DNA from 2 places in the Caballeronia eucalypticola genome. Region 1 is predicted to be linked to the other one. Evidence: predicted binding sites of a transcription regulator. Region 1 holds the regulator's gene; the other holds the start of a gene.
The links. Region 1 encodes FNR, which switches genes on or off when oxygen is low (the NO sensors DNR and NnrR bind a similar motif). Its sites were predicted from a motif close to TTGATNNNNATCAA; they were not measured.
Positions count from the first base shown of each region.

Region 2: ACMX25_RS06595 (Kdo hydroxylase family protein) is a predicted target of FNR. The motif match lies at 3,988-4,001, and genes of this name have one in related genera.

Region 1 is NZ_JBLKRU010000009.1:95,314-111,152, reverse strand. Features, by position in the region: gene ACMX25_RS13215 (chaperone modulator CbpM) at 92-415, opposite strand; gene ACMX25_RS13210 (DnaJ C-terminal domain-containing protein) at 427-1,362, opposite strand; gene ACMX25_RS13205 (NRAMP family divalent metal transporter) at 1,594-2,901, opposite strand; gene ACMX25_RS13200 (F0F1 ATP synthase subunit gamma) at 2,917-3,867, opposite strand; gene ACMX25_RS13195 (F0F1 ATP synthase subunit alpha) at 3,864-5,447, opposite strand; gene ACMX25_RS13190 (F0F1 ATP synthase subunit B family protein) at 5,444-6,178, opposite strand; gene ACMX25_RS13185 (F0F1 ATP synthase subunit C) at 6,192-6,440, opposite strand; gene ACMX25_RS13180 (F0F1 ATP synthase subunit A) at 6,437-7,135, opposite strand; gene ACMX25_RS13175 (N-ATPase subunit AtpR) at 7,132-7,413, opposite strand; gene ACMX25_RS13170 (AtpZ/AtpI family protein) at 7,410-7,733, opposite strand; gene ACMX25_RS13165 (F0F1 ATP synthase subunit epsilon) at 7,730-8,173, opposite strand; gene atpD (F0F1 ATP synthase subunit beta) at 8,170-9,648, opposite strand; gene ACMX25_RS13155 (YoaK family protein) at 10,780-11,529, opposite strand; gene fnr (fumarate/nitrate reduction transcriptional regulator Fnr) at 11,556-12,356, opposite strand; gene ACMX25_RS13145 (response regulator) at 12,441-12,839, opposite strand; gene ACMX25_RS13140 (response regulator) at 12,998-13,645, opposite strand; partial or broken gene ACMX25_RS13135 (PAS domain-containing sensor histidine kinase) at 13,642-14,886, opposite strand; gene ACMX25_RS13130 (universal stress protein) at 15,093-15,584, shown strand; gene ACMX25_RS13125 (universal stress protein) at 15,629-15,839, opposite strand, start outside.
Region 2 is NZ_JBLKRU010000004.1:44,015-59,853, reverse strand. Features, by position in the region: gene ureG (urease accessory protein UreG) at 1-86, shown strand, start outside; gene ACMX25_RS06605 (glycosyltransferase) at 271-1,482, shown strand; gene waaA (lipid IV(A) 3-deoxy-D-manno-octulosonic acid transferase) at 1,501-2,826, opposite strand; gene ACMX25_RS06595 (Kdo hydroxylase family protein) at 2,921-3,805, opposite strand; gene waaC (lipopolysaccharide heptosyltransferase I) at 4,133-5,137, opposite strand; gene ACMX25_RS06585 (phosphomannomutase/phosphoglucomutase) at 5,674-7,089, opposite strand; gene ACMX25_RS06580 (oligosaccharide flippase family protein) at 7,729-8,985, shown strand; gene ACMX25_RS06575 (glycosyltransferase) at 8,982-9,794, shown strand; gene ACMX25_RS06570 (glycosyltransferase family 4 protein) at 9,858-11,009, shown strand; gene galE (UDP-glucose 4-epimerase GalE) at 11,033-12,067, shown strand; gene ACMX25_RS06560 (MraY family glycosyltransferase) at 12,154-13,263, shown strand; gene ACMX25_RS06555 (alpha/beta fold hydrolase) at 13,309-14,130, opposite strand; gene ACMX25_RS06550 (L-lactate MFS transporter) at 14,911-15,839, shown strand, end outside.

The sequences.
Region 1 (15,839 bases):
GCGGCAGGCGCGCGAGGGTTCCTTCGGGTTACGTTGCACCGGTACATGGCTAGGAGCGTCCGCAGTTAGCCATGTACCGAACGCTAAGCGATTATCGCGGATGCCCTAGCCGTGCCTTCGTTGCGTGTATTTCAGCTTGCAGTTCCTCTATGCGTTGCAACAACGATAACGCCAGCGCAAGCCCTCGCTGATCGAGTTCGAAGTCGTCGCGCAGCCGCCTTGCGGTCTTCACCGTCACGACATAACGCAACTGGAACATGCGGGCGGAAGTGCCGGTCTCAGCGGGCTTGATGATGCCGGTATCGACGAGGTCTTCAATTTCCTCAATCGATAAACCCGATGCCTCCGCCAGATATTCAACCTGGCAAACGTCCACGTCGTTAAGCCAGACCGACTCGCTCAATGGTGTGCTCATGGCTTTTCTCCTTACGCGAAATGTGCGCGCGGGTTGAAGGTCGATGCCGCCGCCAGTTGTTCCAGCAGCTCGTGTTCACGAGCGCTTACCGTCTTCGGCACTTCTATCCTGACAACGGCGTAGAGCGCGCCGACGTTGCCATCGGCCGATGCCAGCCCGCGTTTGGCGAGCCGCAATTTCTGGCCTGCGGTCGTGCCCGGTTTCACGCTGAGTTCTACCGTTCCCGCCAGGGTCGGGACGTGTACGCTGGCCCCCAAGACGGCTTCCCAGGGCGCGAGCGGCAGATCGATGTAGAGGTCGCGGCCATCGGGCCGATAGAGCGGGTGAGGCTGCAATTGAAGCGACACATACAAGTCGCCGGGGCGCCCCCCATTAAAGCCCGGGCCGCCCTTGCCGGCTAGTCGCAGGCGCTGGCCGTTGGCCGCTGACTTGGGAATGGTGATCCGAAAAGTCCGCGGCACGTGATGCGCGAGCCCGTTGGCGTCGAACTCGGGAAGTCCGGCACTCAGCTCGATCTCGTCGCCGCGATGGATCTGCTCAAGCGACACCGGCGCGGCGATTTCATAGTCCTGCCCGAGCACTGGAAAGCTTTGTCTGCGATGAGCGCCGCCGCTGCCGCCGCCACGGCCAAAGGCTGCGAATAGATCGGCGAGGTCGACATCGTCGAGACCGGCATCGCCTGTATGGAAATGTTGCTGCCAGTCCGGTGGCGGCGTGAAGGACTCGCCGGCCGGGTGTTTGCCGAGGTTGTCGTAGGCTTCGCGTTTTTCCGGGTCTTTCAGCGTGGCATAGGCTTCGGCGACCTCCTTGAACTTCGCTTCGCTGTCCGGTTCGGCCGAGACGTCGGGATGATATTTGTGAGCGAGCTTGCGGTAGGCTTTCTTGATGTCCGCGAGTGTCGCGGTGCGCTCGACTCCCAAGGCTTCGTAATAGTCCTTGAATTTCATTTGAGACCCAAAATAAAAGTGGAAGGAGTTTTCGTCTGAGCTAAGACGCCGCGACGGCGGGTATCGCGTTTCCCCGTTTGCATTGCGTGGCTAACTCGTTGTGGCGGGTAATGACCTCGATCAATCACGTCGATAGAAGAGTGTAAGACAAGGCGGCGCGGTGCGGGAAGTGGCCAGGAAACACGCGCTCAATAGCAATTCGCGCACCCGCGGAGCCGCGAGAGCACCACTTCAGATCGACGTCACCACCATGGCCACCGAGATCACCAGCATGACCGCCGTTGCCATCCAGCCCAGCGCTCGCAACCACCCCTTGGCCGCAAACTTCCCCATGATGTCCGGACGCGACACTATTTTCATCATCACGAACATGACCGGCACGGCGACGACGCCGTTGAGCACGGCGCTCCAGTAGAGGGCCTTGATCGGGTTGATCGACGTGAAGTTGATGATCATGCCGATCAGCGTAGCCACTGCGATAGTCACGTAAAAAGCCTTCGCTTCCTGCATTTTGCGCGTGAAGCCCACCGGCCAGTTCCGCGCTTCACCAATCGCATAGGCCGCCGATCCCGCAAGAACAGGCACGGCCAGCAAACCGGTTCCAATCAGCCCGACCGTGAAGAACAGCGCGGCGAACGGGCCTGCAATGGGCCGCAACGCTTGCGCCGCTTGCGCCGACGTTTCGATGTCAACGATACCGCCCGCGTGGAGCGTCGCCGCCGTCGTTGCGAGGATGGCAAGCGCGACCAGGTTGGACAGTCCCATGCCCGCGAGCGTGTCGACCTCGATACGGCGCAGCGCCTTGGGACCCTGTTCGGGGGCATCGAATAGATCGAGTCGACGGGGATGTACGTGCATGTCCTCGACTTCTTCGTCGGATTGCCAGAAGAACAGGTACGGGCTGATCGTGGTGCCAAACACCGCCACGACGGCAGTGAGATATGCCGATGTCCACACGGGCCTTGGCAGGACCATGTTGCTCGCGAGTTGGCCCCAGTTGACGTGCGCCACTGCCAGCACGGCGAAATACGCAAACAGCGACAACGTGAACCACTTCAGCACTGCCACATAACGCGTGTATTGCAGCAGCAGTTGCATGGCAACGCAGATCACCGAGAACAGCAGCACGTAGAGCCACTTGGGACCGGGCAGCAACAGCGCGAGGGCATCGGCCATGGCTCCCAGGTCCGCGCCCAGATTGACTATATTCGCGATCAGCAGAAGCGCGACGACCCACTGCAGCAGCCACGTTGAATAGTGCAGGCGCAACACCCCGGCTATGCCGTGTCCCGTCGTGCGCCCGATGCGGGCGCTGATCATCTGGATGGCGACCATGAGCGGGTAGCTGAACAACAGCGTCCACGACAGTCCATACCCGAAGGCCGCGCCCACCTGGCTATAGGTCGCGATGCCGCTGGGATCGTCGTCGGAGGCGCCTGTGATCAGGCCGGGGCCCAGCACGCCGAGCAAATGCGGTTTGGTGGGGCCGATCACCGGATCGCGGCCCTCTGCATCGTATTCCTGGGAAGGCTCGTCCATGATGGCGTGGTGGTATCAGAAGGAAGGGGGGGTGTCCGGCACAGTGCGCGGGCGCGGTCTTTTTGACGGTCTGCCGGCGGCGACGCTTCCTGCAGAAAGCTCCACGATCTCCGACGTGATCTCCTCTTGTCGCAGCCGGCGATAATCGCCGGTCAATGCGTCGAGCTTGTCATGGACGTTCGTGCGTGCAGCGATCATCGCCCGCATGCGCGCTTCGTTTTCGGCGGCGAACGACAGCATGATGGCTTCGCAAAGCTGCGCGAAGATGTATTCTTCCGCGAGTTGCGATAACAACTGCTTTGGCGCGAGGTTGATAAGCGGTGGGTTGCGGCGCGCGCTTGTGGGAGACGGTGCCGATGAATTAGCCGAAAAGCGCCCGTAATCGAACGGCAGCAGGGTCTGCTCGACGGTCTGGACGGAGGCGGTTGGGTTCGGTGTAGCGTGAATCACACTCACGCGAGTGGTCTGCCCGGCGACCAGTCGCTGGAACAGAATATGGGTGAGGCGATCGGCGAGTGCGGGCACTTCGCCGGCATGAGTGACCATGGGTGCAGACCAGCCGATGTTCAACCCGCGTTCTGTTGCCGCCACGATCCCGCGGTCACCGAGCAGCAGGTATTCCGTCGATGAAGACTGAGCATTTGCAGCAGCTGGTGCAAGCGCTGCATCGATCACATGTTCGTTGTACGTGCCGACAAAACCCTGTTCCGCGCACAGGACGATCACCATGGCCGTGTCATGCTGCGCGTCCGCGCTTGTGGTTTCCCGCGACGCGTGATCGTCGATCAGAAGTAGCGCATCGCCAATTGCCGCGCCGACAATCCGCGCGCAGGCCCGGATGCCATCCAGCCGGCTGCGCGCTTCACGCGAGCGCGCCGCAGCAATACCGCGCATTGCGCCGACCACCGATTCGAGCCCGTGCACGCCATTCATCCGCGCCTGAACTTCGCTGAGTTTATTGCTCATGTTGAAGCGGCTTCGGGTTTGGTTTCGTTCGTGTGCCCGGCTTCAGGCGCGGCGCTAACTTGCACTGCAAGATCGCGTACGGCGGCTATCAGTGCGGTCAACGTGGCCTCGCCGAGCGTCCCCGTTGCAACCAGCTCAGCGCTCGCGGCAGGCGCACCGTGCACGTCCAGATGTGCCGCAAGTCTCCCGCGAACCGTCGCAATGCAGCTGACCGGCGCTTCATCGAACACGCCATCGGCGAGCGCGGCCAGGAGCGCGATTTCATCGACAGGACGCAGCGCCGCAAAACGCGGCTGTGTAATCAACGCGCGAATCCGCTGGCCACGATCTACTTGTGCCTTGACCCTTGGCTCCATCGCGCCGCCAAAACGCGTGAACATCTCGAGTTCCAGGAACTGCGAGTAGTCGAGCCGCAAACGCCCCGATACCTTGCGCAATGCGGGCAATTGCGCCTTGCCGCCGACCCGGCTCACGCTCAGGCCGACATCGACGGCGGGGCGCTGGTTGGCCGCGAACAGCGCGGCGTCGAGCATGATCTGCCCATCGGTAATCGAGATCAGGTTGGTCGGAATGTAAGCCGACAGATTACCGGCATCGGTCTCCGCAATGGGCAATGCAGTGAGCGATCCACCGCCAAGTTCCTTGGACAATTTCGCAGCGCGCTCCAACAGCCGGGCGTGCAGGTAGAAGATATCGCCGGGGTAGGCCTCGCGGCCGGGCGGCTCGCGGGTAAGCAACGCGAGTTCGCGATGCGTCGCGGCATGCTTGCTCAGGTCGTCGATCACGATGAGCGCGTGTTGCCCGCGGTCGCGAAAATATTCGGCGATGGACATACCGCTGAACGGGGCGATCCATTGCAATCCCGGCGACGCTGCCGCCGACGCGACCACGAACACGCATCGCTCGGGCGCGCCGTGGCGGCGCACGGCATCGATGACGCGCTGCACGGCGGTCGCACGCTGACCGATCGCGACATAGACGCAGATCATGTCGGTGTCCTTCTGATTCACGATGGTGTCGATCGCAATCGAGGTCTTGCCGGTCGCCCGGTCGCCGATGATCAGTTCGCGCTGCCCGCGACCGATTGCAAACAGCGCACCGATTAAGAGGATGCCTGTGGCGACCGGTTGCGCGACCAGATCCCGGTCGATGATGGAAGGCGCCGGCCGCTCGATCGGCAAATGCGTTTCAGCCGATACGGGCTCGTCGTTGTCGAGTGGCCGGCCGAGCGGATCGACCACTCGCCCGAGCAGTCCGGGACCGACCGGCACTTCCACCACTCGGCCCGTTCCGGTGACGCGTGAGCCGGCGGAAATCGCATCGCCGTCGTCGAGCAGGACCGCGCCAATAGCATCGGCGTCCAGCGTCAGCGCAAAGCCGAACCGGCCGCCCTCGAAGCACAGCAGTTCGTTCAGGCGCACATCGGGCAGGCCTGAGACGGAAGCAATGCCGTCGGACACGTGTTCAACGCGCCCGACAGTTTCCGCCTGCGGCGCAAACTGAGTGCGGGCGAGGGCGGCGCGGCTGCTGGCGAGCCAGTCGTTGTCTGCCGTGGCGGGGTCAGGCCGGTCGAGTGTCATGCGCTGAGGAGCTCCGCTTTAAGGCCGGCGAGATCGTGGCGAAAACTGTTGCGTACGAGTGCGTGCGGCGCTTCCAGTTCGAGCCCTGCAATCACGGCGGGATCGACTGTGATCTGAACCTGCAACGGATGACCGAGCGCCTTCGTGAACGCGGTCTGACATGCCGCCAGTTCATCGCCGCTGAGGGTGCGAGGCACGATCAGATGGACCGGATCATCGTTGCCGGTCAGTTGTGCGCGGGTAGCCTCGGGCAGCGCAGCGAGCTCGCGCGCCAGTCCATCGATGAATCCCGCGATCCGCGCCTCGGCGGGCAGGCGGTCGAGTAGCCGCGCGGTGATATCGAGTGCGAATTGCGATGCGCGATCGGAGTCGGCTGACGCGGCCTCGCGCCGGCTGGCATCGATGGCGGTTTGCGCGGCCGTGCGCATCTGGTCCGCCTCGGAGCGGGCCGCGTTCGCAAGCGACGTCTTGAGCTGCGCGGCTTCGGCCGTCGCCGCTTCCAGCAGATGCGTGCGTTGCGCGGCAAGTTCAGCACACTCAGCGGTGGCCTTCTGCTGTTCAACGATGGCCGCAGCTTTGGCTGCGGCGGCATCGGCCATGAGCGCTGCGGCTGCATGCTGGCGCTCCGCCACGATTTTCGCCACCGGCCGGAACAGAAAGCGCGCCAGCAGCCACACGAGCACCAGCGCGTTGACGGTCTGCAGCAGGAGGGTCCACCAGTCGATATGCATGATCAGTGCGCACTCACTTCACGAACGGATTGGCGAACAGCACGAGCAGGGCGATGACCAGACAGTAGATCGCCATGGTCTCGATCATCGCCAGGCCGACGAACAGCGTGCGCGAGATCGTGCCGGCCGATTCCGGCTGCCGCGCGAGCGCGTCCATGGCGGCGGCGACCGCGCGGCCTTCGCCAAGCGCGGGCCCGATTGCACCGAACGAGACCGCGAGCGCTGCGGCGAGAATGCTCACTACCTGGATCAGATTGTTCATTGCTGGCCTGCCTCTTTGCTGGAAGTCTTTGTGGAAGTTTCGGCTAGCGCGGCGCCTATGAAGACCATCGCGAGAACCGTGAAGATATACGCCTGCACTGCGCCGGTAAGCAGGTCGAGCGCCATCAGCGGAATGGGGACGAGCAGTCCGGCGAGCGATAGCACGATGCCCACCACGAAGACCCCGCTCATCACGTTCCCAAACAGACGCACGACCAGCGAGAACGTTCGCGTGATCTGCTCGACCACGTTGAGCGGGATCATGATCCAGGTGGGTTCGGCAAACGTGGCGAGATAACGGCCCAGACCGCGCGTGCGAATGCCGTAGAAAATGGTTGCGAAGAACACGATGAGGGCCAGCGCGGCGTCGGTTTCCACGTGCGCGGTCGGCGGTTCGACACCGGGCAGCAGGGAAGACCAGTTGCTGACCAGGATGAACAGGAAGAGCGTGCCGACCAATGAACGATATCGCTCGGGCTCGGCTTGCATGGTGTCGCGAATCTGGTCGTCCATGGTGCTGACCACCAGCTCGAGCACCGTCTGCATTTTCGATGGCGTGAGCGACAAGCGGCGCGTGTACCAGGCGGCGCCCCCGGCTAGCAGGGCCATGATGACCCATGTTGCTACTACCGGTGACGATACATCGATGGGCCCGATATGGAACAGCGTGGCAGTGACGAGAGGCGAGGCGATCATGGCGTGCTGACCTGTACGCGTCGCAAGATGACGCTGCGCGCCAACAGCAAACCGGCCGCGCCGCATAACAGTGGCCACACGCCAAGTTTAGCCAGGACACCGAAGAGAACGACCACGCCCGCGAGACGTAGGAGTTGCAGGCCGATAGCCTTGGCCGGCGTGCCGGAGATCAGCAGCCGGACGTTCCAGCGCAGGGTCGAGAAGTGGATTGCGCCAGCCGCAAGCCCGACGCTCACACCAATTGCGATCTGGGCTGCGAGCGGTAAGTGATAAGTCATTGCCGATCTCTCCGGGTTTGCCGATGCATCCATTTCCATGCGGACCATAATCCAACGGCTGCGCCTGCCATGAGTAGCGGCGCCGAGAAAAACACGCCGGTGTTGAAGTGCCGATCGAGCCAATGGCCGATGACAAGCCCAAGCAGCGTTGGCACGACGATGGTCCAGCCAAGAATGCCGATCTGGCCGAGACGCACGCCAAGCGATGGTTCCGGCTCTTCCCGCAACTCGCGTTCGCGTTGCACGGCTTGCCGCGCGGCATGCGCCATGCTGTCGTCGTTGCGCTTTGGGTCGATATCGCCAGGTGAGGCTTGAGTCACGGCCCTGCTCCATCGGCCGATCCGGCGCTTGGGCGCAGATATCGGAGCAACTGGCGAACGGCTTGCGCATGAAGACGGGTTTCATCCACGCGCGCACGACGCACTGCGTCGAGCTGCGCTGCGCGCGCGGCATGGACTTGCGCCTCGAGTACTTCGAGCGACACGCCGCTCGTGCCCATCACACCTTCACGGCATGCAATCGATACTTCGTGTCCGCCCGATACGCGCAGCACGCCTTCCTTTACCGCGCAAAATTGTTCGATGCCGTCGGCGGCGTGCCATCGGAGAACGGACGGCGCGAGCACGGTCAGGAACGCCGCGTGGCCCGGCAAAATGCCGAAGCTGCCCGTGGCGTCTTCGGCACGCAGCGCTGCGACCTCCATGCTGTCGAACAGCACGCGCGACGGCGTGGCGATGACCAGGTGCAGGAGCGCGCTCATGATTCGACCTGTTCCGCAACAGGCCCGGTCTTGGCCGCCGTTGCCGTTGCCGAGGCCGCTTCGCGAGCACGGGCTTCATCGAGTGTGCCGATCATGTAGAGCGAGCTTTCCTGCCAGTTGTCGCAATCGCCGGTGAGGATTGCCTTGCAGCCGGCGATCGTATCGGCGACCGCCACTGAGCGGCCGGGCACGCCCGTGAACGCCTCCGTGACGGTGAACGGCTGGCTCAGGAAGCGCTGCAGCCGGCGAGCCCGTCCAACGATGCGGCGATCGTCCACGCCCAGTTCCTCGACTCCGAGCAGCGAGATGACGTCCTGCAGTTCCCGATAATGTTCGATGGTCTTGCGTACCTCAATGGCAACCGCTGCGTGCTCGTCGCCGACGAAGGCCGGATCGAGCAGGATGGACGACGAAGCGATGGGATCGATGGCGGGATACATGCCCTCGGCGGCCATCGAACGCGACAGGACGATCATGCTGTCCACATGCGCCGCGATGGTCGTCACGGCGGGGTCGGTGAAGTCATCTGCCGGAACATAGACAGCCTCGATCGCGGTCACCGATACACCGCCGACCGACACAATGCGCTCCTGCAGCGCGGCCACTTCGCTTGCGAGCGTTGGCTGATAGCCGACCCGCGAGGGCAGCCGTCCAAGCAGGCCAGAGACCTCGGCACCTGCCTGGACAAACCGGAAGACGTTGTCCATTAGCAGGAGCACGTTCTGGTGGCGTTCGTCGCGAAAATATTCCGCGACGGTGAGCGCCGTCAGCGGCACTCGCCAGCGTGCGCCCGGCGGTTCGTTCATCTGGCCGTAGACCAATACCGTCCGCGGCAGCACGCCGGAGTTGCGCATGTCGAGCAGCATCTCGTGGCCTTCCCTCGACCGTTCGCCGACCCCGGCGAAGACCGAGATGCCTTTGTAGCGTTCGACCATTGCGTGGATGAGCTCCATCACGAGCACGGTCTTGCCGACGCCGGCGCCGCCGAAGGTGGCGGCCTTGCCGCCTTGTGCAAGCGGGGTCAGTAAGTCGATGACCTTGATCCCGGTCCAGAAGATCTCGGTGGCTGCGCTCTGCGATGCAAACGGCGGTGGGGCGCGATGAATCGGGCGGCGCGGGACGTCGTCGGCGAAGGGGGCGCCGCGGTCTCCCGGCGTGCCGGTGACATCGATCAGACGACCTAGCATGGCTTCACCTACCGGCACGAGGATCGGCCCGCCGGAGGCACGCACGGCTGTGCCGCGATTCAGCCCGTCGGTGGATTGGAGCGCGAGTGCGCGGACTGTGTGTTCGTCGAGGTGAGCTTGTACTTCAGCGATGATCGGTGGTCCGCGATCCGTGAAGATGGACAGAGATTCTTCGATGAGCGGTAACGCGGTGTGGTCGAACGCGACATCCACGATTGCGCCTCGTACTGCGACTACGCGGCCTTGGGCGCGTTCACTCGGACTCGCGTTCTCCACGCCATCCGTCAAGGGATGGTTTTCGGTGGATGCGACCGCGGGTCGAGTGTTCAATTTGCTTGCCTTTGGAGGGGGTGTTCTTTCTTGCAACTGAAAGGCGTGTATCGCGTTGTTCGCGGGTCGGGCCGCCGTGCGCGATCAATAGTGATGGCGAGAGTCAACTGTATCGGGAGGGGCAATCGGATGATTGATCTGTATCAAGGGAAGAGGGGCGATAGCGGTCAGGGGCAGTGCCAGGTTGCGCGGGTTCTGCGTTAGCGGTCGGGTGCATTGCCGGGTTGCTGCTTTCCAGGTCTTCGCGGGTTATGTGCTAGCTGATCTCTTTATCACTATTAGCCACTGCGCGTGGCGGCGCGTCATTTCTTTGTCCAAAGCGACAAAGAAACGAAGCAAAGAAAACGCTTTCACCTCTCTAAAAATTAAGTGTCCACAGCGTGCAGTTCCATTTCATGGGTACCCCAAAAGCACGGTGCTCGCCAGAGCCACGGATGTGTGAAACCCTCCTTCTCGCGAATCCTGACAGTAAAACGCTTCGCCCCGTACGCTCTCGGGCAAGCCCCCTCGCCATAGAAACCCGCACCGCCCCACCCTTATTTGCCGCTGTGGTGCTTCGCGGGTTATCTATCAGTTTGCAATGTTATTTGCCGGGTTATGCTTTATGCATTCTGCAGATCCATTTCTTGGTGGTTTAAAAGATGGTTCGGCATGCATATAAGTTTGGAGGTTGGTTTTCCGCGGATAGCGCGGGGCGCTCCTTGGGCGGGTTCAGTCGTTAGTGCTTGCCCGAGAGCGTACGGGGCGAAGCGTTTTACTGTCAGGATTCGCGAGAAGGAGGGTTTCAAACATCCTAAGCTCTGGCGAGCACCGTGCTTTTGGGGCACCCATGAATGGGACTGCACGCTGTGGACACTTAGGGTAGAGCGGTGAAAGCGTTTTCTTTGCTTCGTTTCTTTGTCGCTTTGGACAAAGAAATGACGCGCCGCCACGCGCAGTGGCTAATAGTGATAAAGAAATCAGCTAACGTATAACCCGCGAAGACCTGGAAAGCAGCAACCCGGCAATGACTCAGACCGCTAACGCCAGAACCTACCCCACCCACCAACTCCCTATACCCATTCAAGCGATCAAATCCGCGCCACGATTTCACCTCCTCTGCCCGACTAAATCATCCACCAACGGCACGACAGCCAACACAACCAGCATCGCCGACAACGGCAGCGTCGATATAAACCCCACATACTTGAAACCCAACGCGCCAGCAAGACCGCCAATAAAGAACATGCCAAGCAGCGAAGCCAGCAACCGCAGCCTGGACCGATCCGCCCTGACTGCATTAACACCAGGCCCGGCCTCCGACACATTCCAGTAAAAAAGCTTGCCAATCTCAATGCCAATATCCGTGACAATGCCGGTCATATGCGTAGTGCGGATCTCGGCTTTGGATATCTTCGTAATGATTGCATTCTGCAACCCCATCACGTAGCACAACAACCCTACAGTGGCGGGCACGAACAGAAACCGGTTGTTTTCCAGGTTCGAGCCAAGCAGCCCAAACACAAGCAGCAGCACGGCTTCCAGCATCAACGGCAATGCGTATTCGCTTTGCGCCCGCCGGCGCCGGCCCCAATTGATCATGATCGCGGAGGTCGCCGCGCCCGTCATGAACGCCGCGAGTGAACTCAATCCCGCAACAATCAGGCCGAAGTCGCTTGCCGCGAGGTTATCGGCGAGTGCCGATACGATCCCCGACATATGCGAGGTGTACTGACCAACAGCAAGGAAACCGCCCGCATTGGCCGCGCCCGCAATAAACGCCAGCCAGCGCCCAAGGCGCCGGTTATTTTGATCGGTGCGCTGCGGCCGCGTGAAACCTCGCAGATACTCAATAGGCATGTCCGTTCGCTTCGCTTGGGCCTCAGTCAAACACCCGCAAGCTTCTCGCTGTCGAGAATGTGCACCTGCTTGCCGTTCGTATCGATAACCCCGGCATGCTGCAGCTTCGAAAACATCCGGCTGACGGTCTCAAGTTTCAACCCGAGATAGCTGCCAATCTCTTCACGCGTCATCCGCAAATTGAATTCGGCGGAAGAGTAACCCCGCGTCTTCATCCTCGACGACAGATTGAGCAGGAACGCAGCCACACGCTGCTGCGCAGTCATGGTGCCAAGCATCATCATGAGACCGGATTCACGCACGATCTCGCCGCTCATCATCCGATGCACATGCTGCTGCATGGCCTTCACGTCGTGGCAAAGATCCTCGAGCAAGTCGAACGGAATCACACACACCTTGCTGTCTTCGAGCGCGATCGCATCACAATTCTGTTCATCGGAGCAAACGCCATCAAGTCCAAGCGGCTCGCCTGCGATATGAAAGCCCGTGACTTGCTCGTGGCCATCGCGATGCGTAATGACCGTCTTGAAACATCCGACACGCACGGCGTAGATGCTTTTGAATTTATCGCCGGCACGGTAGAGCGTCTCGCCACGCCGTACGACCCGCGTGGAGCACACAATGGCATCGAGCCGCGCCAGCTCCGTCGCGCTCAGGTGAGCCGGCATGCAGATGGAATGCAACGAACACGCGGAGCAGTTCGTGTCCGCACGCGTGGCCGGTGGTGGCGGGCTCGTGATGGCGGAGCGCGCCAGATAAGCAAGGGGAATCGCAGCCGTTGAAGCAGCGGGCGCGTAAGTGGACGCATAAGCGGTAGCTGAGGTCATGCCTGTCTCCAGAAGAGTCGGACGATCACTGAATAGATGAACGGACAAGATGCGAGGATTGCAGTCGAGGCGAGTAGAAGACAGTCATGCCGGCTCGCAGGGCGTCGGCTCGGGACGGTGCTCGTTGGCCAGTCGCACGATGGTGTCGCGGGCGAGTTCGTACTCGCTGGTCTTGTCGAAGAAATAGCTCGCGCCGGCGCGCTGGCATGCAGCACGAAACGCCGGCCCCGAATGATTGGTCAACACAATGGTCACAACAGGCGGCTCGGCACGCCCCAGCGCCGCAACGATCGCCATGCCGTTGCCCGCGGCCAGATGCGGGTCGACGATCACCAGATCCGCGCGCGTCATGCGGATACACCCGAGCGCTGTATCCGCTTCTTCGGACTCGCCCACGACCACCACGCCAGCCAGCGCGTCGATCAGCGCAGAGAGGCGGCGGCGCACAAGGCCGGAGTCATCGATAAGGAAGATCTTCAGCATGGCGCGCAACCGTTTGAGTTCATGCCTCGAAGTATGGTCGGGGCTATCTCAAAATAAAATCGGCAAGCGGCCAGACATGACGTAGGGGTTTGGGAAGGGCTGTAGGGATTGGACTACACGCCTTTTGCGAGCGTGAAGACCCAGAGGTATTCGGCGTATCAGTCGTCGCAGTCGTCGTCGAACAGCTTGTGGCGCATGGCGTAGCGGACCAGCGCGGTGTCGTGCGGCATCTGCATTTTTTCGAGGATGCGGGTCTTGTACGTGCTGACCGTCTTGGCGCTCACCGACAGCGCCTGAGCGATCTGCGTGATCGTTTCACCGGCTGCGATGCGCCGGAACACCTCGAATTCGCGGTCGGAAAGCCGCCGGTGCGGCAAGTCGTCTGCGGGTTCATTCAGGCTTTGCGCGAGCCGCTCGGCCATCGCGAGGCTGACGTACACACCGCCCGCCGCGACCTTGCTCACGGCCGTGACCAGCTCGGCGCTCGCGCTTTCCTTGGTCAAATAACCCGACGCCCCCGCCTTGAACGCGCGCACCGCGTACTGCTGTTCGGCGTGCATGGTCAGGACCAAAATACGCAGCGCCGGTTTCTCGTCCTTGATCTGCTTGAGCAATTCGACGCCGTTCCTGCCGGGCATCGACAAGTCGAGGACCAGCACGTCCGCGGGCGTGGCGCGGATCATTGCCATGGTGGTGGTGCCATCGCTGGCTTCGCCAGCGACTTCCAGGCCGCTCGCGCTGCGCAGGATATGGCGCAGGCCGTCGCGCACGAGCGCGTGGTCATCGGCGATCAATACTCGGGTCATTGCAGCGGTTCTTCCTCGGTGTTTTCCGGATTGTCGGAGAAAGGCTCGTCCTGTTGCAAGGTCGCCAGCGGGAACGTCACGGTCACGGCGAACCCGCGTCCGATGCCCGATTCGATCGACACCGACCCGTCCAGCCCGTGCGCCCGCTCGCGAATGCCGATAAGACCAAACGACTTGCGCCCGGCGTCGACACGCTCATGCGCGCCGATGCCGTCGTCGGCAATGCGCAGGATGCAGCGGTCGCCTTCCAGGTACAACGCCAGGTCGACACGGGTAGCTTGCGCGTGGCGCGCCACATTGGTCAGCGCTTCCTGCACGATCCGGAACACGGCAGTCGCGCCGTCGCGGCTGAAAATGGTGTGGCGCGCGTCGATCTGCCGCTCGACGTCAATACCGTAGCGGTTCGTAAAGTCGATCGCCAGCCAGTCGATAGCCGGAACCAGGCCCAGGTCGTCGAGCATCACGGGGCGTAGATCGGCGGCGATCCGGCGCATCGAGGCGACGGTTGCGTCGATCAGGCGCTGCATGCCGCGCAATCGCGCACGCGCGTCGGCGTTGGTTCCGGCGTCGAGTTCGAGTGACGATATATCCATTTTCAACGCGGTCAATTGCTGGCCCAGGTCGTCGTGCAATTCCCTTGCAATACGGGACTTCTCTTCCTCGCGGATACTCAGAAGATTCGCGGAGAGCTCCCGCAGTTCCTCGTGCGAGCGCTGCAACGAACGTTCGGCATCGATTTGCGCGCTGATGTCGCGCAGCATCACCGTGTAGAGCTTGCCGGTTTCATCGCCGAACTGGGAGATCGATGCTTCGAACGGGAACTCACTCCCAGTCGCGCGCAGACCGTACAGTATGCGCCGCCCGCCCATTTGCCGGTCTGACACGCCAGTCACGCCGAACTGGCGCACATGCCCTTCGTGACCGGCGCGAAAACGCTCGGGAACGAAGCGGGAGAGAGAAGTGCCCAGCGCGTCGGCTGCAGGACAGTCGAACAGACGTTCCGCCATCGGATTGAACATGATGATCCGCTGGTTTTCGTCGATGGTAATGATTGCTTCCGTCGACGACCGGATGATGCCAAGCAGCCGCGCTTCATCAAGCCGCGTTGGGACGGGTTCCGGGGCTTTAGGGGCATTCGTACTCTTGTGCCTGAGCGCCATGAAGGCCGCGCCCGCAGTGAGCAGGAGGGCGGCGGCCATGCCAGCCACGCCCGTTACGCGGGGCGCTCGACCGGCGCCGTGTTGCGATGCCGTGTTACGCCGTGTCGCGGACATGGGGTCTCCGGGAATAGGGGAAAAGCGTGCTGCTGAAGGTGTGCGGATCATACCGTGCCGCTGCGAACGTGATTTGAGCGGTGTACCGCCCGGCCGCATGAATTGATGTGGATCAAGCGACCAGCAGGCCTGCACGCGGACACTGAAAGATGAAGGACATCCAGGGGACAGTCATGTACAAACGAATTCTGGTGGCGCTCGACGGCAGCCTCAGCGCGAACCTCGCGCTTGAAGAGGCGCTCAGGCTGGCGCAGCCCGCCGATGCGATGTTGATGGTGACGTACGTTATCTCGCACGACGTCCGCAATCTTGCGGACGGCGCTATCGGAGAGGAAGTGGGAGGCGATGCCGGCATGCACTGGCAACTCGATCATGCACTCGAGTTGTGCGAGCGGAGTGTTGTAAAAAGCGGTGTAAAAAGCGGTGCAAGCAGCGGCATACGCTGCACTACCCAGATCGTTGATGCACACGGCGCGAGCATCCCGGGCGCCCTCATGCAGGCGGCTCTCGCATTCGAAGCGGATCTTATCGTGATGGGGTCGCATGGTCCGCGTGGTGTGCGCCGGCATTTGATTGGCAGTGTCGCGGAAACGATTCTGCGGTCGAGTCATGTTCCTGTCCTCACCGTTCGCGACGATGAACATGACGCGGCACTTCCGCTGTAGTGCATTCCCTAAAGGCTCGACCGGCGTCGGCAAGACCGCGCCATTTACGTTGATGCGCCCGCGACGTCCAGCGTGCTGACTATGCGCGGTCCATTTGTTTTCGCGGAATGCAGCGGTACCAGCAGCACCGGCCGGGTCGAGATCCGCAAGAAACGCTCGGCCACGCTGCCCAGCACGAGCCTTCGCCAGCCGCGCCGGCCATGCGTGCCCATGACCACGAGATCGGCGCTGAAATCTTTCGCGGCGGCCGTGATC
Region 2 (15,839 bases), on a different contig from region 1:
CATTTGTCATGTGTAACCTGAAGGCGCTGGAAGGGCTCGACGTGGTGGTTCGTTTTATCGAAAAGAAAGGGCTGCTGGCGGTCTGAGGGCAGGTTTCGGCGTGGGGGAGAAACTGTTCCCGGCCGATCGAGTGCGTTAGCATGTCGCCTTGCCCTTTTTTACGGCCATAGGCCCGCTTTTCGGAGACCTCTGATCGACAGCCCCAACACGCTCCTCATTCGCGACACCGCCGTGCGGCTCAACCCGTCGCCCGCAGCGTCCTCGACACCCATGGCGCAACCCTCCAAGCGCGTTGCCGTGCTGTTTCACATCGCGGATTTCAACGACGGCGGCATCGAATCGTCGTTGATCCAGTGGCTGCAGATCTATGACCGCGCGCGCTTCACGGTGACGCTGTCCGTGATGTTTTCGTCCCCCGCGTTCGAACAGCGCTTTCGCGCGCTGGTTCCCGCGGATGTCAGCGTCGAGATTCTCACCGATAAACCCTGGCTCAACCTGTTCCAGGCGCGTCGCTACGAGCATCGGCTGAGCAAGCTCGGCCGCGTCGGGCGCGATGTGTTCAACACGCTCGCCGTGCGCCCCTACGTGAAAGCGCGTGTGGCTGCGCTGGCGTTGCGTCACGACATTATCATCGACTTCGACATGTCGCTGCGTCGTCTGGCCGGCCGCTTCGGCGTGGCGTGGCTCGGCGTGAACCATTTCAGCTTCGATGCACGTTTGGGCGGCCGGCGCCGGAAAATGAAACGCCTGCTTGCGCAATACGGCCGATATGACGGCATTGCCGCGCTGAACCACCAAATGGCCGATGAAGCGCGCGAGTTGTTCGACGGCCATCTGCGCAATGTGTTTGTGCTGCCGAATGCGATCGATATCGACCGGATTCGCGAGAACGGCGCGTATGTGGAACCGCCGCCGTGTCCGGGGCCGTACATCGTTTCGGTGGCGCGGCTCGACGAGATCCAGAAGGATCACAGGACCTTGCTGCACGCTTACGCAAAGCTTCTCAGGACGCAGGGCGGCGGTGAGTTGCCGGAAGATCTGGTGATTGTCGGCGACGGTGGATTTCGCGCCGAGCTGGAAGCGCTGGCCGTGGAACTGGGCGTGGGCAAGCGCGTGCATTTCACGGGGTATCGGAACAATCCGCATGCGGTGGTCGCGCACGCAAGCGCGCTGGTACTGAGCTCGCGCTACGAAGGCATGCCGATGGTGCTGCTCGAGGCGCTGGCGCTTGGCAAGCCCGTGATTTCAACCGATTGCCCGACGGGGCCGCGTGAAATTCTGGACGACGGCCGGTTCGGACTGCTGGTTCCTATCGGCGATGTAGACGCCATGGCCGGGGCGCTGTCGCGGTTATTGTCGGACCATGCCCTGCGCGATGGTTTTACGCGTGAAGCGCTGGAACGGGCGCGGGCGTATGGCGTGGAGGCGAGCAATGAACGGTTTGTGGCGTGCGTGACGCGAATTCTAAAAGAGCGCGGGTAGGCGCCCTTACTGCCTGGATCACTGCTCCTCGGCCTGCGTTCGCAACAAAGCCCCCAGCACCGCCACCGTCCTCTGCGTCGCCCCGCGATGCTTCGCCGCGAATGCCGACGCCGCTGCGCTCATGGCGAGCCGGCGGGGTTTATCGGAGAGAAGTTCTTGCAGGCCGCGCGCCAATGCCGCCGGATCGCTCACGCGCAATGCCGCGCCTTCGGTGATTGCATCGTTGGTCGCTTGCGTGAAGTTGAAGGTGTGCGGACCAATCAGCACCGGAACGCCCGCCGCACACGCCTCGATCAGATTCTGCCCGCCCAGCGGCAACAAACTCCCCCCGATAAACGCCAGGTCCGATGTGGCGTAATACGCGCTCAGCTCGCCCATCGAATCGCCGAGCAGCACGTTGACGTTCGCAGGCAAGACGGGCGCTGCATCGATTCCCGATCCCGCTGCCGCCGCCTTTCCCGCCCACGCGGTACGCCGGACGTAGGACTGCGCGGCGGCATCGATCAACACGGCCACTTCATCGAATCGCTGCGGATGGCGTGGCACCAGGATCAGCAACGCATCGGGCACGCGGGTCCGCAACGTGGTGAACGCCTGCAACACCAGCGCTTCCTCGCCCTCGCGCGTGCTCGCCGCGACCCAAACCGGGCGATCCCCGATCGCCGCGCGCCATGCGTGGCCGCGCGCGTAGAGTTCGGGCGGCGCGGCCATATCGAACTTCAGGTTGCCGAGCACCGCGACATTGCGTGCGCCCAGCGCGCTCAGGCGATCCGCATCGGACTGCGTTTGCGCCAGTACGCGCGTAAAACCGCCGAACACTTCGCGCGTTGCATTGCCGAACTTCGCCGCGCGCTTGAACGAGCGCGCCGACATCCGCGCGTTGGTCAGCACCAGCGGGATATCGGCGCGTTTGCATTCATCGATGAGCGTTGGCCACACTTCCGTTTCCATCACGATGCCGAGCGACGGCCGCCATGCACGCAGGAACCGCCGCACGAGCGACGGTGAATCGTAGGGAAGATAGCTGCGCGAAATACGATCGCCGTATAGCTCCACGCCGGTCGCGCGGCCGCTTGGCGTCATGTGCGTCAGCAGGATGCGGGCATCAGGGTGGGCTTGCTGCAGCGCTTCGATCAGCGGCTGAGCCGCCCGCGTCTCGCCAACGGACACCGCATGCACCCAGATCAACGGTGCGAGGTCATCGGCGCGGCGAGCAGGACCAAATCCAAACCGCTCGCCAATATGTTCGCGATACCCCCGCTCCCGCCGCGAGCGGATCAAGAGGCGCAGCACGGCGAGCGGCGCGACGAGCCACCATAACGCGCGATACACGAGTCTCAGCATTGGCCGCCCTCGCGGCAAGCCGGCGACGATTGCTCATCGTGCACATGCACGTGCAACCGTGAGCCTGGCGCCTTCTTCCAACCGCCCGCGGCGCTCAAACCAGCGCCCTGCCTTTCAGGCGTTGCAGGATGCCGAGCGGCGCGCAGTCGGGCTGGGCCATGGCGCTGACGGGGAGGAAGAAGGTTTGCTCGAGCATGTACTGGCCGGACATGACCGCGTGTGAGGTCTGATCGGAGAAACACACCCACACGCAACCGGGCGGAAACGGCATCTCCTGCTGCGGCGATTTCGCTTGATAGTCGAGATCGGCCTTCATTGCATCGTGCAAATTGAGCATCAGGTGGTCGTATTCGCTGCGCGGCGTCTTGGTGATATGCAGGAGATTCATGAGCCACGCCGCGCCGGGAACCGGGGCCTTGATAGCGGGCAGGAAGCGTTTTGCCATGTCCTCGAACGGCTCGCCGACGCGCCACACGCGCGGCGCGCCATCCGGGTTGACGTTGGTGAACACGCGCAGGATGCGCTCGCCATAATTCGGCCGCGACGGGAAGGCATCGACGTGAAGGCGGCTGTCGTCCTTGCGCCACGACGTCTCGCGCGTTTCCACGCGATGCAGCCGCAGGCTGGTCGGCGCGACCCTCAACTTGCCGCGATATTCGGGAAAGAGGCCGTCGACCAGCGAGCGTGCGTTCGCCTGATATCGCGCGATCAACGCCCGGACGGCGGATTGCGTGACGGCGTCGCCGAGTACGCCCACGAGCGGGCCGCCGTTGGGCGCAAGGCTGATGTTCTTGCGCTCTGGGTCAGCCACTTTCGGGTCCAGCAGCGCCCGCTCGCCACCTTCGATGGCAAATGCCAGATGCGGGAAATACAGGACCTTGCCGCGCTCGACGCCAGCCAGCAACGCCTCGCGCGGCACGGAAAGCTGTTGGCCCTGCCAGTCAGCGGAGGCAACTTCAATAATTTGAGATTCAGTCATGTGCCTTCGATTTGTTTGGATGAGCGAGTGAGCGGGCTCGATTTATCGTCGATCGGCTGCATTTTTCGGCTGCAATCAACCTCGATTGGCTTCGATTGGCGTATCGAGGAAACGTCGCGCCCGGCGAGCGCGTTGATTTTCGCTCAACCGCCTGAAAAACACGCCGCGTGAAAGGATGGCCGTTGATGAATCTCAAACTGGACCTCAACCGCGGGTTTCGGCTTGCACTTCGTCGAACACGCCGGCGATTGAAGCCCATCCTTCGCACGGAAGCCGCTTCCTCACTCTATCCACTACCGCTGCCGATACCGCTACTGCGTCCACGCATCAAAGCAGGCCGAAGCTTGCGAGGACCGCTTTGACTTGCTGCAACGTCGGGTGCTGGTTTGCGCTACCCAGATTCACCACGCGCGGCGACCAGTAACCGCCGGTGCGCCAGGCGGTCGAGAAATTGTACAACTCGATGGTCGGTCGCTTCAGCGCCGCCGCGATGTGCACGAGCCCCGTGTCCACGCCGACCGTTGCCGCCGCGCCGTCGATCAGGCCGACCACTGCCGGCAGCGAGAGTTTCGGCGGCACGACTGCGGCGGCTCCAAATTCTTTCGCCAGTTTGTCGCTCGTTTCGCGTTCGGTCTCGCTGCCCCATGGAAGCACGATCGATACCCCGCGCCGGATCAGCGACTGGCCGAGTTCGGTCCATGCGGTGTCGGGCCATTGTTTATCGGCGCGGGACGTGGCGTGGACGAAAACCACGTACGGCACGGGCAGGTTCAGCCCTGCCTCAGATAACGCCAGCGCGGCGCGGCGGGTATCGATGCCAAATTCGATCGCATCGGACGGTTGCGGGCGCGGATCGCCCAGCGCGGCGGCGACCAGTTGCCGGGTGCGCTCGACCACATGCGTACGGGGCTCGATAGGGACGCGTTTGTCGTAAAAGAAGCGGACGGGCCGTTCGTAGCCGGCGCCGTCGGTGCGGTTGCCGAGCCCGACCAGCTTGCCGCGGGCCCAGCTTGCGACCCATGCGGTTTTGATGAGCCCTTGGCAGTCGATGACGAGGTCGTATTTTTCAGCGGCCAAGGCGCGGCGAAAGCGTTGGATTTCGCGCCAGTTATCAAGTGAAAAGATGCGTTTGCGCCAGCGCCGCAGGGAGAACGGGATGGCGCGACGGACGCCGTCGACAAGTTCGACGAGATCCGCGAAGCTCTCTTCGACTAGCCAGTCGATCTGGGCATCGGGGTGCAGGCGACGGATATCGGCGATAGCCGGCATGTTATGGACGACGTCGCCTAGGGACGACACCCGGACAATCAAGATCTTTTGCACGCTGGACACGGTGGGCGCCGTCGGATTGGACAGCGCGTGGACATTTTGAGATGGGGCGGAGTTTACCGCTGGCGCTTGGGAATGGGGTGGTTTTTACGCTGGCGCTCAGTGTGAGGCTGCGCGGGTTGCCGGGCCAATAGTGCTTGCCCGAGAGCGTACGGCGCGAAGCATGGTCGTGTCAGTATTCCCGAGAGGAGGGGTTCACACATCCGTGGCTCTGGCGAGCACCGTGCTTTTGGGGCATCTATGAATGAAAACTGCACTCCGTGGGCACTTAGGGTAGAGCGGCGAAAGCGTTTTCTTTGCTTCGTTTCTTTGTCGCTTTAGATAAGGAAACGACGTGTCCGCCACGCACTGTGGCTAACAATGATAAAGAAATTAGCCAATTCGTCGCCAACTCGTAGGCAACTTAGCAGAGCGCTAAGTCCGAGAGCAGCAACCGGTAATAAACCCGACCGCTAATTCCAGAACCTAGCAACCCGGCATCAACCCCACCACCACCTACGGAACCCTATCACCCCGGCCCACCCCAAGTCAGGACACCCTCAGAATGGCAGATTGGCGTCAGCCTTCTCCGCCAAAATCACCCGGCGAAAATCTTCCTGAATCCGCTTGAGCGCATCCTCGCTATCGGCTTCAAACCGCATCACCACCACCGGCGTGGTATTCGAAGACCGCGCGAGCCCGAAACCATCCGGATACTCTACCCGCAACCCATCGATAGTCAGCACATCGTCCGCACCCGTGAACTTCGCATTCTTCTGCATCTTCGCGATCAGTTCAAAATTCTCACCCTCATTCAGCTTCAGCTGCAACTCCGGCGTCGACAACGAATTCGGCAAATCATTGAGCAACTTGCTCGGATCAGCCACCCGCGACAGGATTTCAAGCAACCGCGCCCCGGTATACAGGCCGTCATCAAAGCCATACCAGCGATCCTTGAAAAACACGTGACCGCTCATCTCACCCGCCAACGGCGCACCCGTTTCCCGCAGCTTCGCCTTGACCAACGAATGCCCCGTCTTCCACATCACCGGCTCGCCGCCCTGGTCACGAACCCACTTAGCCAGATTCCGCGTGCACTTGACGTCATAAATGATCTGCCCACCCTTGTTGCGCGACAACACTTCCTGCGCAAACAACATCAACTGGCGATCCGGATAAATAATCTGCCCATCCTTCGTCACCACACCCAGACGGTCACCGTCGCCATCGAAGGCAAAACCAATCTCCGCATCCGTTTCCTTCAACGCCTTGATCACATCCTGCAGATTCTCCGCATGCGCCGGATCCGGATGGTGATTCGGGAACGTCCCATCGATGTCCGTGAACAACTCGACAATCTCGCATCCCAACGCCTTGAACAAACGCGGCGCCAGTTCGCCGGCAACACCGTTACCGGCATCGAGCACGATCTTCATCGGACGCACAGGCTTGATGTCGCTGACGATCCGGTCAAGGTAGACCTGCTGGATATCGTATTCGGTGTATGTGCCCTCGCCGCTCGTGAAGTCGTCATTCACAATGCGCTGATACAACGCCTGGATCTGGTCGCCATAGATCGCGGCGCCGCGCAGGACCATCTTGAAACCGTTGTAGTCGGGCGGATTGTGACTTCCCGTCACCACGATGCACGAATCGACGCTGCGCTCGCCTGAAGGCAACGCGAGCGGCACGCTGGCGCCGAAATAACCCACGGGCGTAGGCACCATGCCCAAGTCGACTACGTCCACGCCGGCTTCACGCAGCCCGTCTGCAAGCGCGCCAACCAACTCCGGACCTGACAGACGGCCATCACGGGCCACGACGACCGAGTCGCCGCCTTGCTTCCTGATCTCGCTGCCAAATGCGCGGCCGATCTTGCGCGCGACGCCGGCATCGACGGTTTTGCCCACGATCCCGCGAATGTCGTAAGCCTTGAAAATGGACTGGGTAACGGGTACTTGCGGTGACTGGCTCATGGAATGGCTACCTGACTAATAATTTAAATGGTTCCGGGGCATCCCGAAGCGTCCCGGGTCACGGAGACCCCTTGATACAGACCTGCGCCCAACAATAAAACCTGATTCGACTCTCCCGGCCTCGGTGCGGAAATAATTCGCGAATTGACTGACCCCACAACTCGGTGAGCTCGCCGCCTAACTCGCCCGACCACCTCGCCCGACCACCTCGCCCAACGAACTCGCCTAACGCACGAGCGGCCAGAAACGATACCGGACCAACACGCGAAAAATAACGAAAGAAATTCGTCGCGCACGGTCCCAATACTCGTCACGCCCGCTTCGAAGACTCCTTGGCGCCCCCTCGGCAAGCTTCGTCCACGCGTAGATCAAGCATCAACCACGCAGTTGCGCGCACTGTTCGCACCTATAATCGCAGTCTTTCCGCGCGGACCTGCGCAAATATTCTAATCCAATGGCCGGACGCTTTTTCACCACAGAGTACAAACGTCGCACCAAATGGCGGAAAACCGCGCGTGGGTTGACGGGTCTAGACAGGCTCCCCCGCCGCTCGAAGGTAAGGATTGCCGCCAGCCCGGGCGCCTGTTTTACCGCAAGCGCCATGCCTATGGCTATTAACACGTCAGGCGCCGTCCGCGGATGCTGAGCCGGATCAAGAACCCCGACGTCGCCAAGGCGCTGGCGAATATCGTCTGGCTGGGTCTCGAACGGCTGACGCAAATCGCGGTCGCCGTCGCCATCAGCGGATTGCTCGCCCGCTACTTCGGTCCCGATGTCTTCGGCAAATGGCAATACGCGAACACGTTGCTGCTCGTCCTCTCGCCCATCACCTGGGTCTGCGGCGCGGAAATCCTCGTGCCGACCATCGTGAATCGCCCGCCAGGCCAGCTCGGCACAGTGCTCGGCAGCGCATTCGTCTTGCGCATGGGGGTATCCGCGGCGGCGCTCATCCTGACGTGGATCGGCATTGCGGCGGGCTTCACGGATCCCCTCGTCGGCGCGATGCTCGCCGGTCTCGCCGTGACCATGCTGTTTCGTGAACCGTTCGTCGGGGTGATCAACGCGTGGCTGCAAAGCATGACGTTCAGCAAACCGCAATTGCTGACCAGCATGCTTACGGCGCTCGCCAAAGCCGCGCTGGTCTACGTGCTCGTGCGCGCAGCGGCAAGCCCGGCGAGCTTTGGCTGGTTGTGGGCGCTGGAAGCGGCGGTCATCGGCGGAGTGTTGATGCTGTATTACATGCATCGACACGGCGGCAAGCTCGGCTGGCACATCGACCGCTCGCTGTTCCGCCATTTCGCGAGCGCCGGCACGGTGTTCTGGCTCGGCCTCATTTGTATGTATCTGTTCCTGAAGCTCGACCGGCTCATGCTCGAACGCCATATTTCGTTCGCCGATCTCGGCCGGTATTCCGCCGCGCAGCAACTCAACGAAAACTGGATCACGCTCGCGCTGATGCTCGCGCAGACGATTGCGCCGGCGTTCGTGTATCGCGTGCACGATGCGGCGAAACTGAAACGCAACGTCGGCCGCCTGATCGCGATGACGGCGGCGCTCATGATCGGCGGCGCAATCGTGCTCGACCTGCTCGCGGGTTTCATCATCTCGCGCGTGTTCGGGCCGGCTTACACCGAATCGATCAGCATTTTCCGCTGGGCGGTGTGGCTCTCGGTGCCGGCCGGTATTGAAGCGATCGGGAACCTCGTCGTGCTTAAATACCAGGCGAAATTCGTGTTGCTTGCGAAGTGGCTGCTGGCGCTGACGGTGGCTTTTGCCGTGAACCTGATCGCGATACCGCGCATGGGCAGCTACGGCGCGCTGATCGGGCTGGCAGCGGGATATCTCGCGGCGGCGTCGGTCAATTTCTATTACATCCGCTTCAGGCTGCGGGTATGAGCACCTACTCACCTTCTCCGACGCTCGACGACGTCACCGTGCTGATCCCGGTGTTCAACGCGCAGCACGACCTGGTGCGCACGCTGGCGTCGCTCCGGGAGCGGGCGCCGGTGCGCGTGCTGATCGTCGATGACGGCAGCCTGCCGCCCATCGTCGCGCCGCCGGTGGCGAACCTCGTAATCGATGTGCTGCGCATGCCGCGCAACGGCGGTATCGAGCTGGCGCTGCAGACGGGCGTCGCCGCGCTGGCGGAACGCGGCGTCAAGTACGCGGCGCGCATTGATGCCGGCGATCTGGCAACGCCGTATCGGCTCGAAAAGCAGCGCGCTTATATGGAAGCGCATCCAGACACGGCGGCGCTCGGCATGTGGACGCACGTGGTGAACACGGAGGGCGCGCCGCTGTTCGACCTTCGTCCGCCTGCCGAACCGGCCGCAATTCGCCGCGTCGTACTGCTGCGATCCTGCTTCTCCCATCCCACGATAATGCTGCGCGTCACCGACGTGATGAACGCCGGCAACTATCGCGCGGCGTATCGCGCGGCCGAGGATCTCGACCTGCTCCTGCGCCTGATGCAAGACCACGATTGCGCGAATCTGCCCGAGTTTGGCGTGTATTACGAACTGAACGAGCAAGGCATCAGCGCGACGAAACGGCGTATCCAAACGCTGTCCACGCTGCGGCTGCAACTGAAATACATGCGTTTGACGAACCTGCCGGACTGGCTCGGCGTGGCGAAGAATCTTGCGCATTTGATGCTGCCTTACGGCGCGTTGCGCGCTTTGAAAACACGCTTGTTTAACGCGTAACGCCGTACTTTTGCCTTCGATCTTTCATCCAGCGCCTGACATACCGTATCTGAAACTTATCGAATGAACGCTGAGAAATCCCGCCTTCGCATTGCCCTCGTCTGCAACACCGCGTGGGCGATCTACACCTACCGGCGCGGCTTGCTGCGGATGCTGATCGAACGCGGCGCGGAGGTCTCGGTGATCGCGCCGCGCGACCGGACCTTCGCGCCGCTCGAAGAAATGGGCTGCCGATGCGTGGAGCTGCCGGTATCGTCGAAAAGCACCAATCCCCGCGATGACCTGAAGACGCTCGCCGCGCTGTATCGGGAGTACCGGGCAACCCGGCCGCACATGGTGTTTCACTACACGATCAAACCGAACATCTACGGTTCGATCGCCGCAAAACTCGCGGGCGTTCCGTCCATTGCCGTCACCACGGGCCTCGGCTACGTATTCATCCAGAAGAGCCGGACGGCGAGTGTGGCGAAGCGGCTTTACCGGTTCGCGTTCCGGTTTCCGCGCGAAGTGTGGTTCCTGAACCAGGACGACCGGCAGGCGTTCATCGACCAGGACCTGCTGGTGCATCCGGAACGCGCGCGCCTGCTGCACGGGGAAGGCGTCGATCTCGGCGACTACGCTTTTCAGCCGCTACCGCGCTCCAACCCGCAGACGGAAGGCTTTTTTTTCGTTTTAATTGGCCGTCTGCTGTGGGATAAAGGCGTCGCGGAATACGTCGATGCAGCCCGCCGGCTGCGCGAAAAATATCCGTACGCGCGGTTCCAGTTGCTCGGGCCCGTGGGCGTCGACAACCCCAGCGCCATCACGCTCGACAAAGTGCAGGCCTGGCAGCGCGAAGGGGTCATCGATTATCTCGGCGAGGCGGAGGACGTCCGTGCGTTTATTTGCAATGCGGATTGCGTGGTGCTGCCGTCGTATCGCGAAGGCATCCCGCGGACCTTGATGGAGGCGTCGGCAATGGGCCGCCCGATTGTCGCCACCGATGTCCCCGGCTGCCGCGAAGTCGTCGAAAACGGCGTGACGGGCCTGCTCTGCGATGTAAAAAGCGCCGACAGCCTCGCGCAGCAACTCGAACGCCTGCTGCTGTCGAGCTACGCGGCGCGCGCTGAAATGGGCGCGGCGGGCCGTGCCAAGGTGGCGCGCGAATTCGACGAAAACGCGGTCATCGAGCGTTATAAAGGCACAATACGCGCGATTACCGGCGTTTCACTCTAAATCATCCTCCGGGAGCGTTATTCATGACTGGTCACACAAGCGCGAAGGGCACGATCCTCGTGACGGGCGGCGCCGGGTTTATCGGCTCGCATACTTGCGTCGAATTGCTCAATGCGGGTTACGGCGTTGTCGTGATCGACAACCTCGTGAACAGCAACGCTGAATCGCTGAAACGCGTGGAGCAGATTACCGGCAAGACGTTGGCATTCTACGAAGCCGATGTCCGCGATGAAACCACCCTCGCCCGCATTTTCGATGAACACGCGATCACCGGCGCGATCCATTTCGCCGCGTTGAAATCGGTGGGCGAATCGGTGGCGAAACCGATCGAGTATTACCGCAACAACATGGATAGCCTGCTCGTGCTGCTCGACACCATGCGCGCGCGTGGCGTGAAGAAGATCGTCTTCAGCTCGTCGGCGACGGTGTATGGCGTGCCGAAGAGCGTGCCTATCGATGAAAACTTCCCGCTGTCGGCAACGAACCCCTACGGGCAATCGAAGTTGATCGCCGAGCAGGTCTTGCGCGACCTGGAAATCTCCGATGCAGCGTGGCGCATTGCTACGTTGCGTTACTTCAATCCGGTCGGCGCGCATGAAAGCGGCTTGATCGGTGAAGATCCAGCGGGCGTACCAAACAACCTGATGCCGTATGTCGCGCAAGTGGCCGTGGGCAAGCTGGAGCGCCTGCGAATTTTCGGCAGTGATTACGCGACTCACGACGGTACCGGCGTGCGCGACTACATTCACGTGGTCGATCTGGCGCGTGGCCACATCAAGGCGCTCGACGCGCTGGAGTCGCTCGACAGCAGCTTTGTCGTGAACCTGGGCACCGGTCAGGGTTATAGCGTGCTGGACGTGGTGAAGGCGTTCGAAGCGGCGTCGGGCAAGCCCGTGCCGTATGAACTCGTCGCGCGGCGTCCGGGTGACATCGCCGAATGTTTCGCCGATCCGGCTGCTGCCGCGAAGCTGCTTGGCTGGCAAGCGGAACACGGCATCGAGCGGATGTGCGTCGATCATTGGCGCTGGCAGTCGCAGAACCCGCGGGGTTTTGCCTGACGTTCTGGTTCAGGCGCGGCCTGGTTTAACTTCAGTCCGCGCCTACGCGGCCCGGCCTGAAGCGTTCTTTTAGTGGCTCATTTTTCATGCTCAGTTTTGCGCTCGGTTTTCTCGTTTCGCTATTCATCACGCTGTTGATCGTGCGGTTTGCCCATTTGCACGAGGGGCTTTCCGGCGATAGCGATTTCGCCGGCGTGCAGAAGTTTCACGCGCGGTCCGTGCCTCGTGTCGGCGGGGTCGGAATCCTCGTCGGGCTCGCCGTCTCTGCAGTGCAGCTTCGATGGACTTATCCCGTTGTATCGAGTGGAATTCTCGCCGTTGTTGCGTGCGGGATGCCGGCTTTCTTCTCCGGCCTCGTCGAGGACCTGACCAAGCGCGTCACGCCGGTCGTGCGCCTCGTTTGCACGATGGCCGCGGCTGCGCTTGCGTACTTTCTACTGGGAATTGCGGTCACGCGTATCAGCGTTCCGCCGCTCGACTTCCTGCTGACCTACGGCGTGATCTCGTGTCTCGTGACCGTGGTGGCGGTGGCGGCTTTGGCGAATGCGATCAATATCATCGATGGCTTCAACGGACTCGCGTCCATGGTCGCGTTCATGATGTTCGCGTCGCTGGCGTACGTGGCGTTCCAGGTTCACGACGCGGTGGTCTTGTCCGCCTCGCTGATCATGATGGGCGCGGTGATGGGCTTCTTCATCTGGAACTTCCCCGCCGGCCTGATTTTTCTCGGCGATGGCGGCGCGTATTTCATCGGCTTCATGCTCGCCGAATTGTCCATCATGCTCGTGATGCGCAATCGCGATGTCTCAGCGTGGTTCCCGGTGCTGCTGTTCATGTACCCGATCTTCGAGACATGTTTCTCGATCTATCGGAAGAAGTTTATTCGCGGGATCTCACCCGGGATTCCCGATGGCGTGCATCTGCATATGCTGGTTTACAAGCGCTTGATGCGCTGGGCCGTCGGTGCGCAGAACGCGCGCGAAATCACGCGGCGCAACTCGCTGACGTCGCCGTATTTGTGGTTGCTGTGTCTGGTTGCCGTCATTCCCGCCACACTGTTCTGGCGGCATACGTTGCATCTATTCTGCTTTGTCGTGGTGTTTGCGTTCACCTACGTGTGGCTGTACGTCAGCATCGTCCGCTTCAAATCACCACGATGGATGGTGTTCCGGCGCGCTCATCCGGTGAAGAAATAACGGTTCCCGCGCCGGCCAGATGTTCTTGACCGGCGCGACTCTTTTTTAGCTCGATGCGAACGCGAGCAAGTCCGCGTTCACCTTGTCAGCCTCGACCACGCACATGCCGTGCGCACCGCCCGGATACACCTTGAGCGTCGCATTCTTGACGATCTTTGCCGATAGTTTTCCGGCGGCATCTATCGGCACGATCTGGTCGTCGTCGCCGTGCAGGATCAGGGTCGGGACATCGAATTTCTTCAGGTCTTCCGTGTAGTCGACTTCCGAGAATTCCTTGATGCACAGGTAGTGCCCGAGGATCCCGCCCAACATTCCCTGCGCCCAGAAGTTGTCGATCACGCCTTGCGATTTCTTGGCGTTATCGCGGTTGTAGCCGAAGAACGGCAGCGCCAGATCCTTGTAGAACTGCGACCGGTCGGCGGCCACGCCTGCGCGGATTCCATCGAATACGTCTCTCGGCAAGCCGCCCGGGTTGGCTTCCGTCTTCAGCATGATCGGCGGCACGGCCCCGATCAATACAGCCTTCGATACCCGCCCGGTCCCATGCCGCCCGATATAACGCGCGACCTCGCCACCGCCCGTAGAATGGCCCACCAGCATGGCGTCCTTCACGTCGAGCGCGTCGAGCACCGCGGCCAGGTCGTCGGCGTAGGTGTCCATGTCGTTGCCCTGGCCCGGCTGGCCTGAACGCCCATGTCCCCGACGATCATGCGCGATGACCCGATAACCCTTCTGGACCATGAACAACATTTGAGCGTCCCACGCGTCGGCATCGAGCGGCCATCCGTGCGAGAACACCACTGTCTTGCCGGTACCCCAATCCTTGTAGAAAATTTCCGTGCCGTCCTTCGTCTTGATCGTGCTCATCGAACGTGCTCCTTAAGGTGAGATAACGCGCTACGCCCGCTGACCAGCACCTTCAGCGTGGGCGCAACGCGTGGGGTATGGCGGAGGTTCCTGCGCCTCCGCCGTGTAATCCTGCGCGCTTCATGCTGTTGCTCCAAGCTTCGATTGATAGTATGAAACGGCAAGAAAATGGATGTGAGGCCGGTTCAGAACACGGCTGTTCTACAGGGTAGCCGACGAAAATGGCATCGCAAAGACTTGGCTGGAATCGTCTGATAGACGACGCGCGTGACCGCATCCGCGCGCCTCGGTTTTCGCCGCTTTTACCGCACTTCTCCAATGCTCCGAGCCTGCTTTCTGCGTCTAGCAGTAAGTGAAATCCGTAGAAACACGCAAATTATCTAATTGCATCGATCGATCTGGTTTATCGCGCCGGAAAACTAATGCTATAGCCGTTATTACCTGTCTTTACCTGAAGAGTATTGAAAACTCCTGTTTTTACTCATTCGGAATGGCCAAAACGCTGGAAGCATGGAATGCCCTATAGGTATAATTGCTTATGTCTGAAGATATCCTATTGCATCTGTACGGTGCCTTAATTATGGTGGGAGGGGAGTATCGGTAAGTTCAGTTTATGAAATGACACGTCATATATTCACCTCCGTTTTTCGTCCGTCCTTCGTACAAATCATGCTACGACGATTGAGCAACTTCTCGGCAGCGCTGCCAAGAGGTTATTGAAGTTCGTCTATAAAAAAGCAAACGATAAACAGCGCAAATAAACCAGCTTGGAGACCCACAATGAGCTCTCACACCGGCAGTTCAATTTCAGATTCACCCGGTTTTTTTTCTAAAGAAGCAACCGTCGCAAAACCTGGATTTTCGCGCTGGATGGTCCCGCCCGCCGCGTTAGCGGTGCATCTTTGTATTGGTCAGGCTTACGCGTTTTCTGTTTTCAACGCGCCGCTCACACGGGTGATCGGCATCACGCAATCATCCCCGGACGACTGGTCGCTGACCACGCTCGGCTGGATCTTCTCGCTGGCCATCGTGTTTCTCGGGTTGTCGGCGGCATTTGCCGGCAAATGGCTGGAGAAGGTCGGGCCGCGGCGCACCATGTTTACCGCGGCCTGCTGCTTCGGCGGCGGTTTCCTGGTGGCGGCGCTCGGTATCCATTTGCATCAGATCGTGCTGGTCTACCTCGGCTACGGCGTGATCGGCGGGATCGGGCTGGGGCTCGGTTACGTGTCTCCGGTTTCTACCCTGATCCGCTGGTTTCCTGACCGGCGCGGCATGGCGACTGGCATGGCGATCATGGGCTTCGGCGGCGGTGCAATGATCGCGGCGCCCGCCTCGGTCGCGTTGATGAACCACTTCAAAAGCGCAACCAGCAACGGCGTGACCGAGACCTTCGTGGTTTTGGGCATTGTCTATTTCATCTCGATGTCGATCGGCGCACTCGCCATCCGCGTCCCGCGTGCGAACTGGACGCCGGCAGGCTGGACGCCGCCGGTGACCAACGGCAACAAGATGATCACGCGCAACCACGTGCATATCGACCAGGCGTTGAAGACGCCGCAGTTCTACCTGATCTGGCTGGTGCTGTTCCTCAACGTGACGGCCGGCATTGGCGTGTTGGGCCAAGCGTCGGTGATGATCCAGGAGAGCTTCAAGACATCGATCACGGCAGCTGCGGCAGCCGGTTTCGTCGGCCTGCTCTCGCTCTTCAA